3 regions of the Streptomyces sp. NPDC057010 genome follow, and region 3 is predicted to be linked to each of the others. Evidence: riboswitches for the same ligand, from Rfam matches in the RefSeq annotation. Region 3 holds a riboswitch; each other region holds the start of a gene.
The links. Region 3 has a riboswitch for cobalamin ahead of ACFTXQ_RS14195 (energy-coupling factor ABC transporter permease). Riboswitches for the same ligand answer to the same signal wherever they lie in the genome.
Positions count from the first base shown of each region.

Region 1 (4,512 bases), on a different contig from region 3:
ACCACGCTGCTGGTCAAGTCCGGCCGGCTGAAGTGGGCCTGGGTGACGGGCGTTCCGCTGGCCTGGGACGTGGCCGTCACGCTCACCGCCAGCTACCAGAAGATCTTCTCGGAGGACGTGAAGGTCGGCTTCTTCGCGCAGCGCGACAAGTACCAGACCGGGATCGACGCGGGGAAGGTGCTGCCGCCCGCGAAGAACATGGACGACATGCACACCGTGGTCACCAACGCCACGGTGGACGGCGCGCTGTCGGCGCTGTTCGCGATCCTGATCATCATCGTGCTGGCGGACGCGGCCCGGACGTGCTTCAAGGCCATCAGCAGCCCCGAGTCCGTGAGGCTCTCCGAGGTCCCGTGGACCGAGTCGAAGATCATCGCCCCGGCCGGGCTCGTCCCGACCGCCGAGGAGCGGGCGGAGCTCGCCGCGGCGGGCCTCGACTCGGGCGGCGGACGCCCGAAGGAGCCGGTGGCCTGATGAGCCGCCTGCGCAGCGCGCTGGAGCGGGCCCGGTACTACGTACGGGAGTTCTCGGGCGAGGCGGCGTACGACCGCCACGTCGCCCACGCCCGCTCCCACGACCCGCACGCCGCGGTCCCGACCCGCCGCGAGTTCGAGCGGGCTCGCACGGACGCCCGCGAGGCGGACCCCCGCGAGGGCTTCCGCTGCTGCTGAACACACACGAAGGGCCCCGCCCCCCGGCGGGGCCCTTCGGCGCGTGTGGGCTCAACGCACCCAGTCCTTGAGGGGCTCGGTCCGGAGGGTGACGCCGACGGGGTCGGGGAGCTCGACGTCCTTGCCGAACGGAATGCTGCGCACCAGCTCGTACCGCGGCCCGTCGGGCTCGCTGTGGACGGCAACCAGGCCGTTGTCCCGGTCGACCAGCAGATAGACAGGGATACCGGTCTCCGCATAGGCCCGGGGCTTGTCGACCCGGCTGCGCCGGTCGGTTTCACGGTCGTACGAGGTGACCTCGGCAACCATGAGCACCGGCTTCGGGTCGCCCCATTCACCCTGTCCTGCGAACGCCTCGCTCGGCGCCAACGCGCCGTCGGCCGTGGCACGGCACGCGAGATCCGTCTGTACCCGCAGTCCCTTCAGGCATGCAGGAAGAGCTCCGGCCTCGCCTCGAGCAAGCCGCGCGTCAGCCACTGGGCCACCCTCCCCCGATTCCCGTCATGCCGGGCCTTGACGCTCAGTCGCCCGTCGATGAACTCGAGCCGCAGCCCTTGCGCCACGCGGGCGGCGATCCGCGCCACCGCCTCGAACTCTTCGGGAAGCATGTGGGGTCGATCCCCTCGGGTGCCCATGCCCGTCAGGGTAGTGTCCGGCACACTCGACCGCATGGACATCGTGATCAGGCAGGCGCTGCCGGCGGAGTACGAGGAGCTCGGGGAGATCACCGCGCGGGCCTACCTCGGGGACGGGCTGCTCACCTACGGCGAGGAGGACCCGTACCTCGCGCGGCTGCGGGACGTGGCCGGGCGGGCCGCCGACAGCGAGATACTGGTCGCCGTGCGGAGCGACGGCCGGCTGCTCGGCGGTGTGGCCTTCGCCCCGCCCGGGAGTTCCTTCCGCGACATCGCGCAGTCCGACGAAGCCGAGTTCCGGATGCTGGCCGTCGCCCGGGAGGGCCGCGGACAGGGGGCCGGCGAGGCACTGGTACGAGCCTGCATCGACCGCGCCCGGGCCCTCGACGGCGTACGGCGCCTCGTGCTGTCCACGTCGGATGACATGCCGGCCGCCCACCGGATCTATGAACGCCTCGGCTTCGTACGGACCCCCGCGCGGGACTGGGCGCCGTTCCCCGCCCTCACTCTGCTTACGTACGGTCTCGAACTGTAGCCACGGCGACACAACATCTAGGGGGTCGCACAGGACACGGCCCCCACATGTATGCTCATGCCTGCTGTCGCCGCAGGGGAATCCGGTGTGAATCCGGAACTGTCCCGCAACGGTATGAAGTGCACCCATCGGTGCACCCGCAAGTCCGAAGACCTGCCGACAGTGCGCCCGGCTCGACCGAACCGGGTGCCGATACGTCCGGGCCTCGCGGTTGGGCCGGTGGACGCCGTGCGGTGTGCGCGACCTGTCGCGCCCGCATGCGCCTCCCCGTGCCCTGCCCGCCGACGCCGGGCCGAGCGAGGGAGAGCTCCCGCCGTGACCATCGCGCCTTCCGCACCGCGCGCCGAGTCCGTTTCAGGCGACAACACCGAGGGCCCGGGGGCCACGCTGCTGCGTACCCTCACCGAGCTGACGGCCGACCTCCCCGACGCCGACCCCGGCCGGGTCGCCGCCGCCGCGCTGCGCGGCCGCAGCGCCGCCGCCGACGAGGCCGAGCTGCGGGGGCTGGCCACCGAGGCCGCCGCCGGGCTGATCTCCGAGGACCCGGCGTACTCCAGGCTCGCCGCCCGGCTGCTGACGCTGGCCGTCGCCGACGAGGCCGCCGGCCAGGGCGCCACCTCCTTCTCCGCCTCCGTCGAGGTCGGCCACCGCGAGGGGCTCATCGCCGACCGCACGGCCGAGTTCGTCCGCACCCACGCGGCCCGCCTGGACGCGCTGGTGGAACACACTCTCGCCGAGGGCGCGGACGACCGGTTCGGCTTCTTCGGCCTGCGCACCCTGCACAGCCGCTACCTGCTGCGCCACCCCATCACCCGCCAGGTCATCGAGACCCCGCAGTACTTCATGCTGCGCGTGGCCTGCGGCCTCGCCGAGGACGAGAGCGTGCGCGCCGTCGAGGAAGTGGCTTCGCTCTACCGGCTGATGAGCCGCCTCGACTACCTGCCGTCCTCCCCCACGCTCTTCAACTCCGGCACCCGGCACCCGCAGATGTCCTCCTGCTACCTGCTGGACTCCCCGCTGGACGAGCTCGACTCGATCTACGACCGCTACCACCAGGTCGCCCGCCTCTCGAAGCACGCCGGCGGCATCGGCCTGTCGTACTCCCGCATCCGCGCCCGCGGTTCGCTGATCCGCGGCACCAACGGCCACTCCAACGGCATCGTGCCGTTCCTGAAGACCCTGGACGCCTCCGTCGCCGCCGTGAACCAGGGCGGCCGCCGCAAGGGCGCCGCCGCCGTCTACCTGGAGACCTGGCACGCGGACATCGAGGAGTTCCTGGAGCTGCGCGACAACACCGGCGAGGACCAGCGCCGTACGCACAACCTCAACCTCGCCCACTGGATCCCGGACGAGTTCATGCGCCGCGTGAACGCGGACGGCCAGTGGTCGCTGTTCTCCCCGGCCGACGTCCCCGAGCTGGTGGACCTGTACGGCGCCGACTTCGACGCCGCGTACGTCAAGGCCGAGGCGGCCGGGCTCGCCAAGAAGACCATGCCGGCCCGCGACCTGTACGGCCGCATGATGCGCACGCTCGCGCAGACCGGCCAGGGCTGGATGACCTTCAAGGACGCCTCCAACCGGACCGCGAACCAGACCGCGCTGCCCGGCACGGTCGTCCACTCCTCCAACCTCTGCACCGAGATCATCGAGGTCACCAACGACGGCGAGACCGCCGTCTGCAACCTCGGCTCGGTCAACCTGGGCGCCTTCGTGGCCGGCGGGGAGCTGGACTGGGAGCGCCTGGACGAGACCGTCCGGACGGCCGTGACCTTCCTCGACCGCGTGGTCGACATCAACTTCTACCCGACCGAGCAGGCCGGCCGCTCCAACGCCAAGTGGCGTCCGGTGGGCCTGGGCGCGATGGGCCTCCAGGACGTCTTCTTCAAGCTGCGGCTCCCCTTCGACTCCCCCGAGGCGAAGGCCCTGTCGACGAAGATCTCCGAGCGGATCATGCTGGCCGCGTACGAGGCGTCCTGCGACCTCGCCGAGCGCAGCGGCCCGCTCCCGGCGTGGGCCGAGACCCGCACCGCCCAGGGCGTCCTGCACCCGGACCACTACGACGTGGCGCTGAACTGGCCGGAGCGCTGGGACGCGCTGCGCGCCCGGGTCGCGAAGACCGGCATGCGCAACTCCCTGCTCCTCGCGATCGCCCCGACGGCGACGATCGCCTCGATCGCGGGCGTGTACGAGTGCATCGAGCCGCAGGTCTCCAACCTCTTCAAGCGCGAGACCCTCAGCGGTGAGTTCCTCCAGGTCAACGCCTACCTGGTGGAGGAGCTGAAGCAGCTCGGCGTGTGGGACGCGCAGACCCGCGAGGCGCTGCGCGACTCCTCCGGCTCGGTGCAGGGCTTCGGCTGGATCCCGGCCGAGGTGCGCGAGCTGTACCGCACGGCGTGGGAGATCCCGCAGCGCGGCCTGATCGACATGGCCGCGGCCCGTACCCCGTTCCTGGACCAGAGCCAGTCCCTGAACCTGTTCATGGAGACGCCGACCATCGGCAAGCTCAGCTCGATGTACGCGTACGCCTGGAAGCAGGGTCTGAAGACCACGTACTACCTGCGCTCGCGCCCGGCGACGAAGATCGCCCGCGCCGCGCAGGCCGCCACCACCCCCGTGGCCCTCCCGCAGGCCGTCGACGCCGACGCGCTGGCCTGCTCCCTTGAGAACCCCG
Region 1 covers NZ_JBHUSC010000071.1:15,884-20,395, reverse strand. Annotated here, with positions in the region: gene ACFTXQ_RS33575 (carbon starvation CstA family protein) at 1-474, shown strand, start outside; gene ACFTXQ_RS33570 (CstA-like transporter-associated (seleno)protein) at 474-671, shown strand; gene ACFTXQ_RS33565 (Uma2 family endonuclease) at 723-1,148, opposite strand; gene ACFTXQ_RS33560 (hypothetical protein) at 1,094-1,279, opposite strand; gene ACFTXQ_RS33555 (GNAT family N-acetyltransferase) at 1,341-1,841, shown strand; cobalamin riboswitch at 1,886-2,017, shown strand; gene ACFTXQ_RS33550 (ribonucleoside-diphosphate reductase subunit alpha) at 2,157-4,512, shown strand, end outside.
Region 1: it holds a riboswitch for cobalamin, as region 3 does, so the genes downstream of both, ACFTXQ_RS33550 (ribonucleoside-diphosphate reductase subunit alpha) here and ACFTXQ_RS14195 (energy-coupling factor ABC transporter permease) in region 3, are expected to answer to the same signal.

Region 2 (4,512 bases), on a different contig from region 3:
GGGGTCCCGTCGCCGGGTGCGGCTCCGGTGGGGGTACGGCCGGCCTGCGGCCGGCCGGCATACCCACCCGCACCACCCGTGCGGGTCGTGGGTCGACCGCGGGTGGCCGGCCCCGGCCGGGTGCCGCCTGGTGGCTGCGTCATCGGGAGCGGCGGCGGCGGGACTGCCAGACGGCGGCCGCGGCGAGGGCGGCCACCGCCGCGAGGCCCGCGAGCAGCCCGGCGGACGGGCCGCCGCCGGTGTCGCCGTCCGCCGAGGGGACGGCGGACGGGGCCGGGGCGTCGGCCATCGGCTCGCCGCAGCCCTGCTCCGGGTAGCCCGAGATCGCGCACAGCAGGGCCGCGCCGTTGTAGCGCAGCGGCTTCGCGACCGACGCCAGGGCCTCGGCCGCCGTGGCCTCCGGGGCCACCTGCGCACAGGCCGTGCGCGGCTCCGCCTGCGGCGGGGCGTCGCCCGCCGGGGCGTCCGCCGGGACGCCGAAGTCGACGACGACCGCCACCCGCTTGCGGCCCTCCACCGGCGCGGTGGCCCCGCACACGGCTCCGAAGTCGGCCGCGGCCCGCGGCTGCGCCGCCTGGTCCCCGGCGTCCTTGCTCACGGCGAAGCGGAACCCCTGCACGGAGCCGTCCGCCGGGCGGGCCGTCGACGGCCCCGCGGTGGCGTACGCCCACGTTCCGCCGGCGCCGTCCCAGAACGACCAGTAGCGGTAGCTCGACGCCAGCGCCGGCGCGGCGGCCAGCAGGGTCAGCACGAGGCCGAGGGCCAGGGCGAGGGCCGGTACGGGAACGCGGCGCATCAGAGCCGGTTCTTCTTCCGGCGGCCGCTCAGCAGGATGCCGATGCCGACACCGGCCGCGGCGCCCGCGCCGATCATCCACCACACGTTCTGGTTGCCGGAGCCCTCGCCCTTCTCGCTCTTCACCTCGGTCGCGCTCGTGTCCGCGCCCTGCGGGGCGGGGCCGGTCGCGTTCAGCTCCGAGACCAGGTCGGCGCCGCCGAAGGACTTCGGGTCGGTGCCCGTCGCGTGCGCGGCCAGGATCAGCGTGCCGAGGGCCGCCGGGCTGCCCTTCGCCCACGGCGCCGAGTTGCCCTTGAGCCACTCCAGCGCGCCCGCCGCCGACTGCTTGTGTCCGGCCGCGGCCAGGGCGATCACCGCCTCGGCGGTGTTGCCGGTGTCCGGGGTCGGCTGGTCTGCGCCCGGGGTGACGGCCGTGAGGTGGCCGTCCTTCTTCAGGGCCTCGGCCAGGTAGCCGGCCCCGCCCTGGGCGGCGGCCGCAGGGTCGGCGGGGTCCGCCGCCGGGCAGGTCAGCGCCGCGGCGGGGGTGTCCGTACCGGTCGGGACGACGGCCGCGCCCTTGCCGAGGCCGGCCAGCACCGCCGCGGCCGTCGCGTGGGCGTTGGCGGGCAGCTTGCCGTCGGCCGGCTGGTACGCGAAGGCGCCCCGGTCGGCGGCCGGCTCGGCGGTGCAGCCGAGCTGGAAGGGGAGCAGGCCCTCGTACGCCGACTTGCCGGTCTTCGACTTGACCTCGGCCGGCTTCTCGCCGGCCGCCACCAGGGCGCTGATCACGATGCCGGTCGAGATGGCGTCCGTACCGGTGTCCATGGCGCCGCCGGGGCTGTTGCTCCAGCCGCCGTCCGCGTTCTGTACGGACTTCAGCCAGCCGACGGCCTTCTTCACCGTCTCGTCGTGGCCGCCGACCGCGGCCAGCGCCTGTACGGCGGCCGCGGTGGCGTTGGAGTCGATGAACGTCGAGGCGTCGCAGGCCTTGGCGGTGTCGGCGCGGAAGGAGGGGAAGGCGCCGTTCGCGCACTGCTGGCCGGTCAGCCAGTCCACGGCCTGCGCGGCGGGCTTGATGCCGACGGTGTCCTGGGCGAGCAGCGCGAAGGACTGCCGCCACACGCCGTCGTACGTCGGGTCGTTCTTGCCGTAGAGCCCGGAGGGGATCACGGGCGGCGCGGAGGGGGAGGCGGGCGGCGCGGTGTCGGCGAGGGCTGCGGGGGCCGCGCCCACGCACAGCACGGCGGAGGCGGCGAGCGCGGCGGCGCTGCGGCGGACGATCATGGGGGCGGGTGCCTCTCCTGCTGGGGAGCGGGAGGCAGGCACGCACAGGCACCGGGCTCCGGCTCCGTTTACCTCGACGGTGCCGGCCGCCGGGGGCCCCGGCGACGCGAGCCGCGCACTGACGGTACGGGGCATTCCGGCTCCCCGCCCGGGCGGCGCCGGTGTGGCGCCGGGGGTGGGTCACGGTTGCGGGTCAGCGCCGGAATTGCACCGGCTTCCCCCCGTACGAAAGTGTGGACGACGGCCTCACTCTACCGGCCCGTAGCCCGCGTGCCCGGTGGCGCCGGGCGGCAGCGCCCCTTACCGGCGGGCCCGGCGGGGCCCGGCGGCGCGGCTCACAGGGCCCGGTACGTCACCGGGTCGCTGCCCGGGACGGCCTCCGCGCGGCCCTGCTTCACCAGCCGCCGCAGGTGGGCCTCGGCCTCCGAGACGGCGATGTTGCGGGAGCCGTACGGGATCTGCTCCCAGGGCCGGTTCCATTCCATCCGCTCCGCCAGCCCCCACGGGGTGAGCGGCTCGGCCAGCAGCGCCCACAGGCCGGTGAGCCGCTCCTCGTGGTGGTCCAGCAGCTCCCGTACGCGGGCGGGCGCGTCGGTGAAGGCGTGCTGGTGGGCGGGGAGCACCTCGGCGGGGCGGAGGCGGCCGATGCGTTCGAGGGAGTCGAGGTAGTCCCCGAGCGGGTCGGTGACGCGGGTGTCCTCCGGGTTCTCGTAGAGGCCGATGTGGGGGGAGATCCCGGGCAGGAGGTGGTCGCCGGAGAAGAGGCGGCCGTTGCCGGGGAGGTTCGCCGGGTGCTCCTCCTCCAGGTGCAGGCAGACGTGGCCGGGGGTGTGGCCCGGGGTCCAGATCGCGCGGAGCCGGCGCCCGGCGAGGGGCAGCAGCTCGGCGGGGACGATCTCCCGGTCGGGCACGGCGGCCCGCAGCCCGGGCAGGGTGCGCATGCGGCCGCTCGCGCGGGCGGCGCGCAGCGGGGCGATGTGCTCCTCGGGGGCTCCGGCGGCGGCGAGCTTCTCGCTCATGTAGTCGAACCAGACGCCGGGCTCGGCGCCCCGGGTCCGTACGACGACCTCCGTGTCGGCGGCGTGCATCGCGATCCAGGCGCCGGAGGCCTCGCGGACCTTGCCGGACAGGCCGTGGTGGTCGGGGTGGTGGTGGGTGATGACGACGCCGTGGACGTCGGCGACGGCGGTGCCGAGCGCGGCGAGGCCGGCGACGAGGGTGTCCCACGAGGCGGGGTCGTCCCAGCCGGTGTCGACGAGGACCGGGCCGCGGTCGGTGTCGAGGACGTGGACCAGGGTGTGGCCGAGCGGATTGTCGGGGATGGGGACTTTGACCGCCCACACCCCGCCGCCGTGGTCGGTCACGTGCGGGGCGTCCTGCGGGGCGTCCTGCGGAGTGGTTCGCGGGATGTCCTGTGACCTGTCCTCTGGCATGAGGTCCCCCTGTCTGGCTCCTGGAACGAGAACTTGTTCCACTTGAACTGGTAGCCCAAGTCGACCATCTTCAAGGGCTCCTGACTAGTCGTTGGATCTTCCCGGCTGTTCCGTCCTGGCCGTGGACTCCTCCAACTAGAACTGGTATCAGTTCTGGAACGCCAAGCCGCAGGAGGCATCAGCCATGACCGAGCTCGTGGAACACGGACAACTGTTCATCGGCGGGGAATGGACGGATCCGCAGGGCACCGACACGATCCAGGTCGTCTCCCCCCACACCGAGCAGGTCATCGGCTCCGTGCCGCACGCCTCCAAGGCGGACGTCGACCGGGCGGTCGAGGCCGCGCGCAAGGCCTTCGACGAGGGCCCCTGGCCCCGGATGTCCCTCGACGAGCGGATCGCCGTCGTCACCCGCATCAAGGACGCCATAGCCGTCCGGCACGAGGAGATCGCCCGCTCGATCAGCTCCCAGAACGGATCGCCGTACTCCTGGAGCGTCCTCGCCCAGGCGCTCGGCCCGATGATGGTCTACGACGCCGCGATCACCGTCGCGCGCGCCTACCCGTACGAGGAGTACCGCCAGGGCGTGCTCGGCCCGATCCTGGTGCGCCGCGAGCCGGTCGGCGTCGTCGCGGCCGTCATCCCGTGGAACGTCCCGCAGTTCGTGGCGGCCGCCAAGCTGGCCCCGGCGCTGCTCAGCGGCTCGGCGGTCATCCTCAAGCCGTCCCCCGAGTCCCCGCTGGACTCCTTCATCCTCGCCGACATCGCCCGCGAGGCCGGGGTGCCGGAGGGCGTGCTGTCGATCCTGCCCGCCGACCGGGAGGTCAGCGAGTACCTGGTCGGTCACCCGGGCGTCGACAAGGTCGCCTTCACCGGCTCGGTCGCGGCCGGCAAGCGGGTGATGGAGGTCGCCGCCCGCAACCTCACCCGCGTCACCCTCGAACTCGGCGGCAAGTCCGCCGCCGTCATCCTCCCGGACGCCGACCTGGAGACCACCATCGCCGGGATCGTCCCGGCC
Region 2 covers NZ_JBHUSC010000057.1:2,144-6,655, forward strand. Annotated here, with positions in the region: gene ACFTXQ_RS31115 (energy-coupling factor transporter transmembrane component T) at 1-143, opposite strand, end outside; gene ACFTXQ_RS31120 (SCO2322 family protein) at 140-796, opposite strand; gene ACFTXQ_RS31125 (prenyltransferase/squalene oxidase repeat-containing protein) at 796-2,061, opposite strand; cobalamin riboswitch at 2,176-2,316, opposite strand; gene ACFTXQ_RS31130 (MBL fold metallo-hydrolase) at 2,397-3,494, opposite strand; gene ACFTXQ_RS31135 (aldehyde dehydrogenase) at 3,679-4,512, shown strand, end outside.
Region 2: it holds a riboswitch for cobalamin, as region 3 does, so the genes downstream of both, ACFTXQ_RS31125 (prenyltransferase/squalene oxidase repeat-containing protein) here and ACFTXQ_RS14195 (energy-coupling factor ABC transporter permease) in region 3, are expected to answer to the same signal.

Region 3 (4,512 bases):
GGCAGCCACAAGGTCTCCCTGGACAAGGTCATCAAGACCATGAAGGAGACCGGCGCCGACATGAAGGTCAAGTACAAGGAGACGGCCCGCGGCGGCCTCGCGGTCAACGTCATCGAGTGCTGATCCGGTAGCTCCGCGACAGGGGACGCAGGGGGCGGAACCAAAGGTTCCGGTCCTGGCGTCCCCTGTTGTGTACCAGTCCCCGTCTCTCGTGAATCGAGGGGACGTCATGATCCACACGCATCTCCGCCGGATCGTGGCCCTGGCCTCCGGTGTCCTGCTCACCGCCGGACTCGCGCTCGCCGCTCCGGCCGCCACCGCCACCACGACCACCACCGGCACCACCACCCCGGCACAGACCCGGACCGCACTGGTGGTCAACGCCCGCTGGGGCGGGCACCCCGCCTTCGACCGGATCGTCATCGACCTCCGGGGCCACGTGCCCCCGGTCACCGTCACCTCCGTCCCCCGGCTGGTCTACGACGGGTCCGGCAAGCCCGTACCGCTGCCCGGGAAGTCCTTCCTGCAGATCCGCTTCCACCCGGCCGCCGCGCACGACGACGCCGGCCGGTCCGTCTACAAGGGCCCCAAGCTGGCCAGGATCCATCTGCCGGTCCTCAAGGGCCTCGCCCTCACCGGCGACTTCGAGGGGTACGTGACCTTCGGCGCCGCCTTCGACACCACTCCGTACTACCGCACCTTCGTCCTGCACTCCCCCGAGCGGTTCGTCATCGACATCGCGCGCCTGAACCGCTGCTAGCACCGTCAGCGGTGCTCGGGGTTGGGGAAGTCGAAACGGCAGCCGGCGTCCCACAGCGAACGCTGGTTGCCGTGCGCCGGGATCCCGCCCGCCCGCTTGAGGAGGGCGGCCAGGTGCATGAGGTTCCACGACATGAAGGTGGTGTTGCGGTTGGTGAAGTCGTTCTCGGGGCCGCCCGAGCCCGGGTCGAGGTAGGAGGGCCCGGGTCCGGCCTCGCCGATCCAGCCCGCGTCGGCCTGCGGTGGGATCGCGTAGCCGAGGTGCTGGAGGCTGTAGAGGATGTTCATGGCGCAGTGTTTGACGCCGTCCTCGTTGCCGGTGATCAGCGCGCCGCCGACGCGCCCGTAATAGGCGTACTGACCCTGCTCGTTCAGGATCGAGGAGCAGGCGTAGAGCCGCTCGATGACCTGCTTCATCACCGAGCTGTTGTCGCCGAGCCAGATCGGCCCGCAGAGCACGAGGATGTCGGCGTCCATGATCCGGCTGTAGAGGACCGGCCACTGGTCGCTCTCCCAGCCGTGGTCGGTCATGTCCGGCCAGACGCCCGTGGCGATGTCGTGGTCGACGGCCCGGATGAGCGAGGTCCGGACGCCGGCCGACTCCATGACGGCGCGGCTCTTGTCGATCAGGCCTTCGGTGTTGCTGGTCTCCGGCGAGCGCTTGAGCGTGCAGTTCACGTAGACGGCGGTGAGGTCCGGGTACGAGTAGTCGGCAGCCACACCCCCAGCCTCCGCGGGTGGGGACCGCGCCGCCACCCGGCCGCGCCCGTCCGGGGAACGCCCGCCCGGCCGGCCGCGCCGCGTGCCCGAGTTGTGACCGGTCCGCGCGGCCGACTAGGGTCAACGGGCCTTGGTGTTCGGGAAACCGGTGGGAAACCGGTGCGGCCCTCGCCACTGTGATCGGGAAGTCCGGCTCCACTCCCCAGCGGGAAGCCACTGGGCCCGCGCGGGAGACCGCACGGCCCCGGGAAGGCGGGGACCGGGCATGAGCACCCGTGAGCCAGGAGACCGGCCGGGGCGCGTTGTCCATCCACGAGGTGCTGGAGAGGTCTCCCCACTCATGCATATAGCCGAGGGGTTTCTGCCCCCTTTGCACGCGGTCGCCTGGGGCGCCGCGTCCGCTCCCTTCGTCGTACACGGCGTGCGCGCCCTCACCCGTGAGGTGAAGGCCAACCCGGAGAGCACGCTGCTGCTCGGAGCGTCCGGCGCGTTCACCTTCGTCCTGTCCGCGCTGAAGATCCCCTCCGTGACGGGCAGCTGCTCCCACCCCACCGGGACGGGACTGGGGGCCATCCTCTTCCGGCCGCCGATCATGGCGGTCCTCGGCACGATCACCCTGCTCTTCCAGGCACTGCTGCTGGCCCACGGCGGGCTCACCACCCTCGGCGCCAACGTCTTCTCCATGGCGATCGCCGGCCCCTGGGCGGGCTACGGGGTCTACCGCCTGCTGCGCAAGACCGGCGTGCCGCTGCTCGTGACCGTGTTCTTCGGCGCCTTCTTCGCCGACCTGGTCACCTACTGCGTCACCTCCGTCCAGCTGGCGCTGGCCTTCCCCGACGCGGCCACCGGGTTCACCGGCTCGCTCGTGAAGTTCGCCGAGATCTTCGCGCTGACCCAGATCCCGCTCGCGGTGAGCGAGGGCCTGCTGACCGTGCTCGTGATGCGGCTGCTGATGCAGTCCAGCAAGTCGGACCTGGTCCGGCTCGGCGTCGCGAAGCTCACCCCGGCCGGGTCGAAGCAGGAGGCGGCGGCCTGATGTCCAGGAACGCGAAGATCAACACGCTGCTGCTGCTCCTCGTCGCGGCGCTGGCCGTGCTCCCGCTCGCGCTGGGGCTGGGTGACGACAAGGAGGAGCCGTTCACGGGCTCCGACGCGCAGGCCGAGTCGGCCATCACCGAGCTGGAGCCCGACTACGAGCCGTGGTTCTCGCCGCTGTACGAGCCCCCGTCCGGGGAGGTGGAGTCGGCGCTGTTCGCCCTCCAGGCGGCCCTGGGCGCGGGCGTGCTCGCCTACTACTTCGGCGTCCGCAAGGGCCGCCGTCAGGGTGCCGCCGCTGCCGCTGCCGCCGCGGGTGCGGCCGAGGGTTCGGCGTCGGCCGCCGTCCCCGCGCCGGAGGCGTAGGGGTGCTGCCGATCGACGCGGCGGCGCACGCCGGCCGCTGGCGGCGCCGGCACCCGCTGGAGAAGGCCCTGCTGGGCATCGGGCTGACCGTCACCGCGGTGTGCCTGCCGCCGTGGCCCGGCGGGCCGCTGGTCGCCGCCGCCACCCTCGCCGTGCTCCTCGGGCCCGCCGGGGTGGCCGGGCGGCAGCTGTGGCGGGCCTTCCGGATCCCGCTCGGGTTCTGCTTCACCGGGGCGCTGCCGCTGCTGTTCGCCGTCGGCGGGCCCGACGGGTTCGTCGCCCTGGCCCCCGACGGGCCCCGGCAGGCTGTGGAGCTGCTGCTGCGCACCTCGGCGGCCTCCCTCGGCGTGCTGCTGTTCGCGTTCACCACCCCGGTCTCGGACGTGCTGCCGCGGCTGGTGCGGGCTGGGGTGCCGGCCCCGGTGGTGGACGTGGCCCTGGTGATGTACCGGATCGGGTTCCTGCTGCTCGACTCGATCGCCCGCGTCCGCCAGGCACAGGCGGCCCGCCTGGGCACCACCGGCCGGGCCGCGGCGTGGCGTTCGCTGGCAGGGCTCGCCGCGACCTCGTTCGTACGGGCCTTCGACCGCGCGGCGCGGCTCCAGTCGGGCCTGGCCGGGCGCGGCTACGACGGCACGCTGCGGGTGCTCGTACCGGAGGCGGCGCTGTCCTGGCGGTTCCTCGCGGCGTCCGGCGCGCTGCTGGCGGCCCTGGTGGCCATGACCCTCGTACTGAAGGAGCTGTACCTGTGAGGCCGTTGGTGGAACTGGTGGGCGCGGGCTACGCGTACGAGGACGGGCCCGCCGTGCTGTCCGGGGTGGACTTCGGGATCGCCGAGGGCCGGGCGCTGGTCCTGCTGGGCCGCAACGGCAGCGGCAAGACCACGCTGATGCGGCTGCTGAGCGGGGGCCTGCGGCCGGGCTCGGGCGCGCTGCGGCTGGACGGCGAGGCGGTGACCCACGACCGGGCCGGCCTGACCCGGCTGCGGACGGCGGTGCAGCTGGTGGTCCAGGACCCGGACGACCAGCTGTTCGCGGCCTCGGTGGAGCAGGACGTGTCCTTCGGGCCGATGAACCTGGGGCTGCCGGTGGCGGAGGTCCGCGAGCGGGTCGATTCCGCGCTGGCCGCGCTGGACATCGCGGGGCTGCGGGACCGGCCGACGCACCTGCTCTCCTACGGGCAGCGCAAGCGGGCGGCGATCGCGGGGGCGGTGGCGATGGCCCCGCGGGTGCTGATCCTGGACGAGCCGACGGCGGGGCTGGACCCGGACGGGCAGGAGCGGCTGCTGGACGTGCTGGCGGGACTGCGCTCGGCGGGCACCACGGTGGTCATGGCCACGCACGACGTGGACCTCGCGGTCCGCTGGGCCGACGACGCGGCGGTCCTCACCCCGGTCGGCATCCGCACGGGGCCGGCCGCGGACCTGCTCTCGGACCCGGCGCTCCTGGCCTCGGCGGGCCTCCGCCAGGCGTGGTCCCCGGCGGTGACGGCCTTCCTGCGCGCCCACGGCTTCCTGGCCGACGGCGCCCCCGGCCCCCGCCGCCCGGAGTCCCTGTCCAGCTGGCGCTGACCACCGGACGGAACGCCTACCTAGGATGGCGGCATGTCGCTGCCCCACGCCATCCTCACCGC
Region 3 covers NZ_JBHUSC010000011.1:140,720-145,231, reverse strand. Annotated here, with positions in the region: gene ACFTXQ_RS14210 (L-serine ammonia-lyase) at 1-123, shown strand, start outside; gene ACFTXQ_RS14205 (hypothetical protein) at 230-760, shown strand; gene ACFTXQ_RS14200 (flavodoxin family protein) at 766-1,479, opposite strand; cobalamin riboswitch at 1,594-1,791, shown strand; gene ACFTXQ_RS14195 (energy-coupling factor ABC transporter permease) at 1,820-2,515, shown strand; gene ACFTXQ_RS14190 (energy-coupling factor ABC transporter substrate-binding protein) at 2,515-2,880, shown strand; gene cbiQ (cobalt ECF transporter T component CbiQ) at 2,883-3,632, shown strand; gene ACFTXQ_RS14180 (ATP-binding cassette domain-containing protein) at 3,629-4,450, shown strand; gene ACFTXQ_RS14175 (PadR family transcriptional regulator) at 4,484-4,512, shown strand, end outside.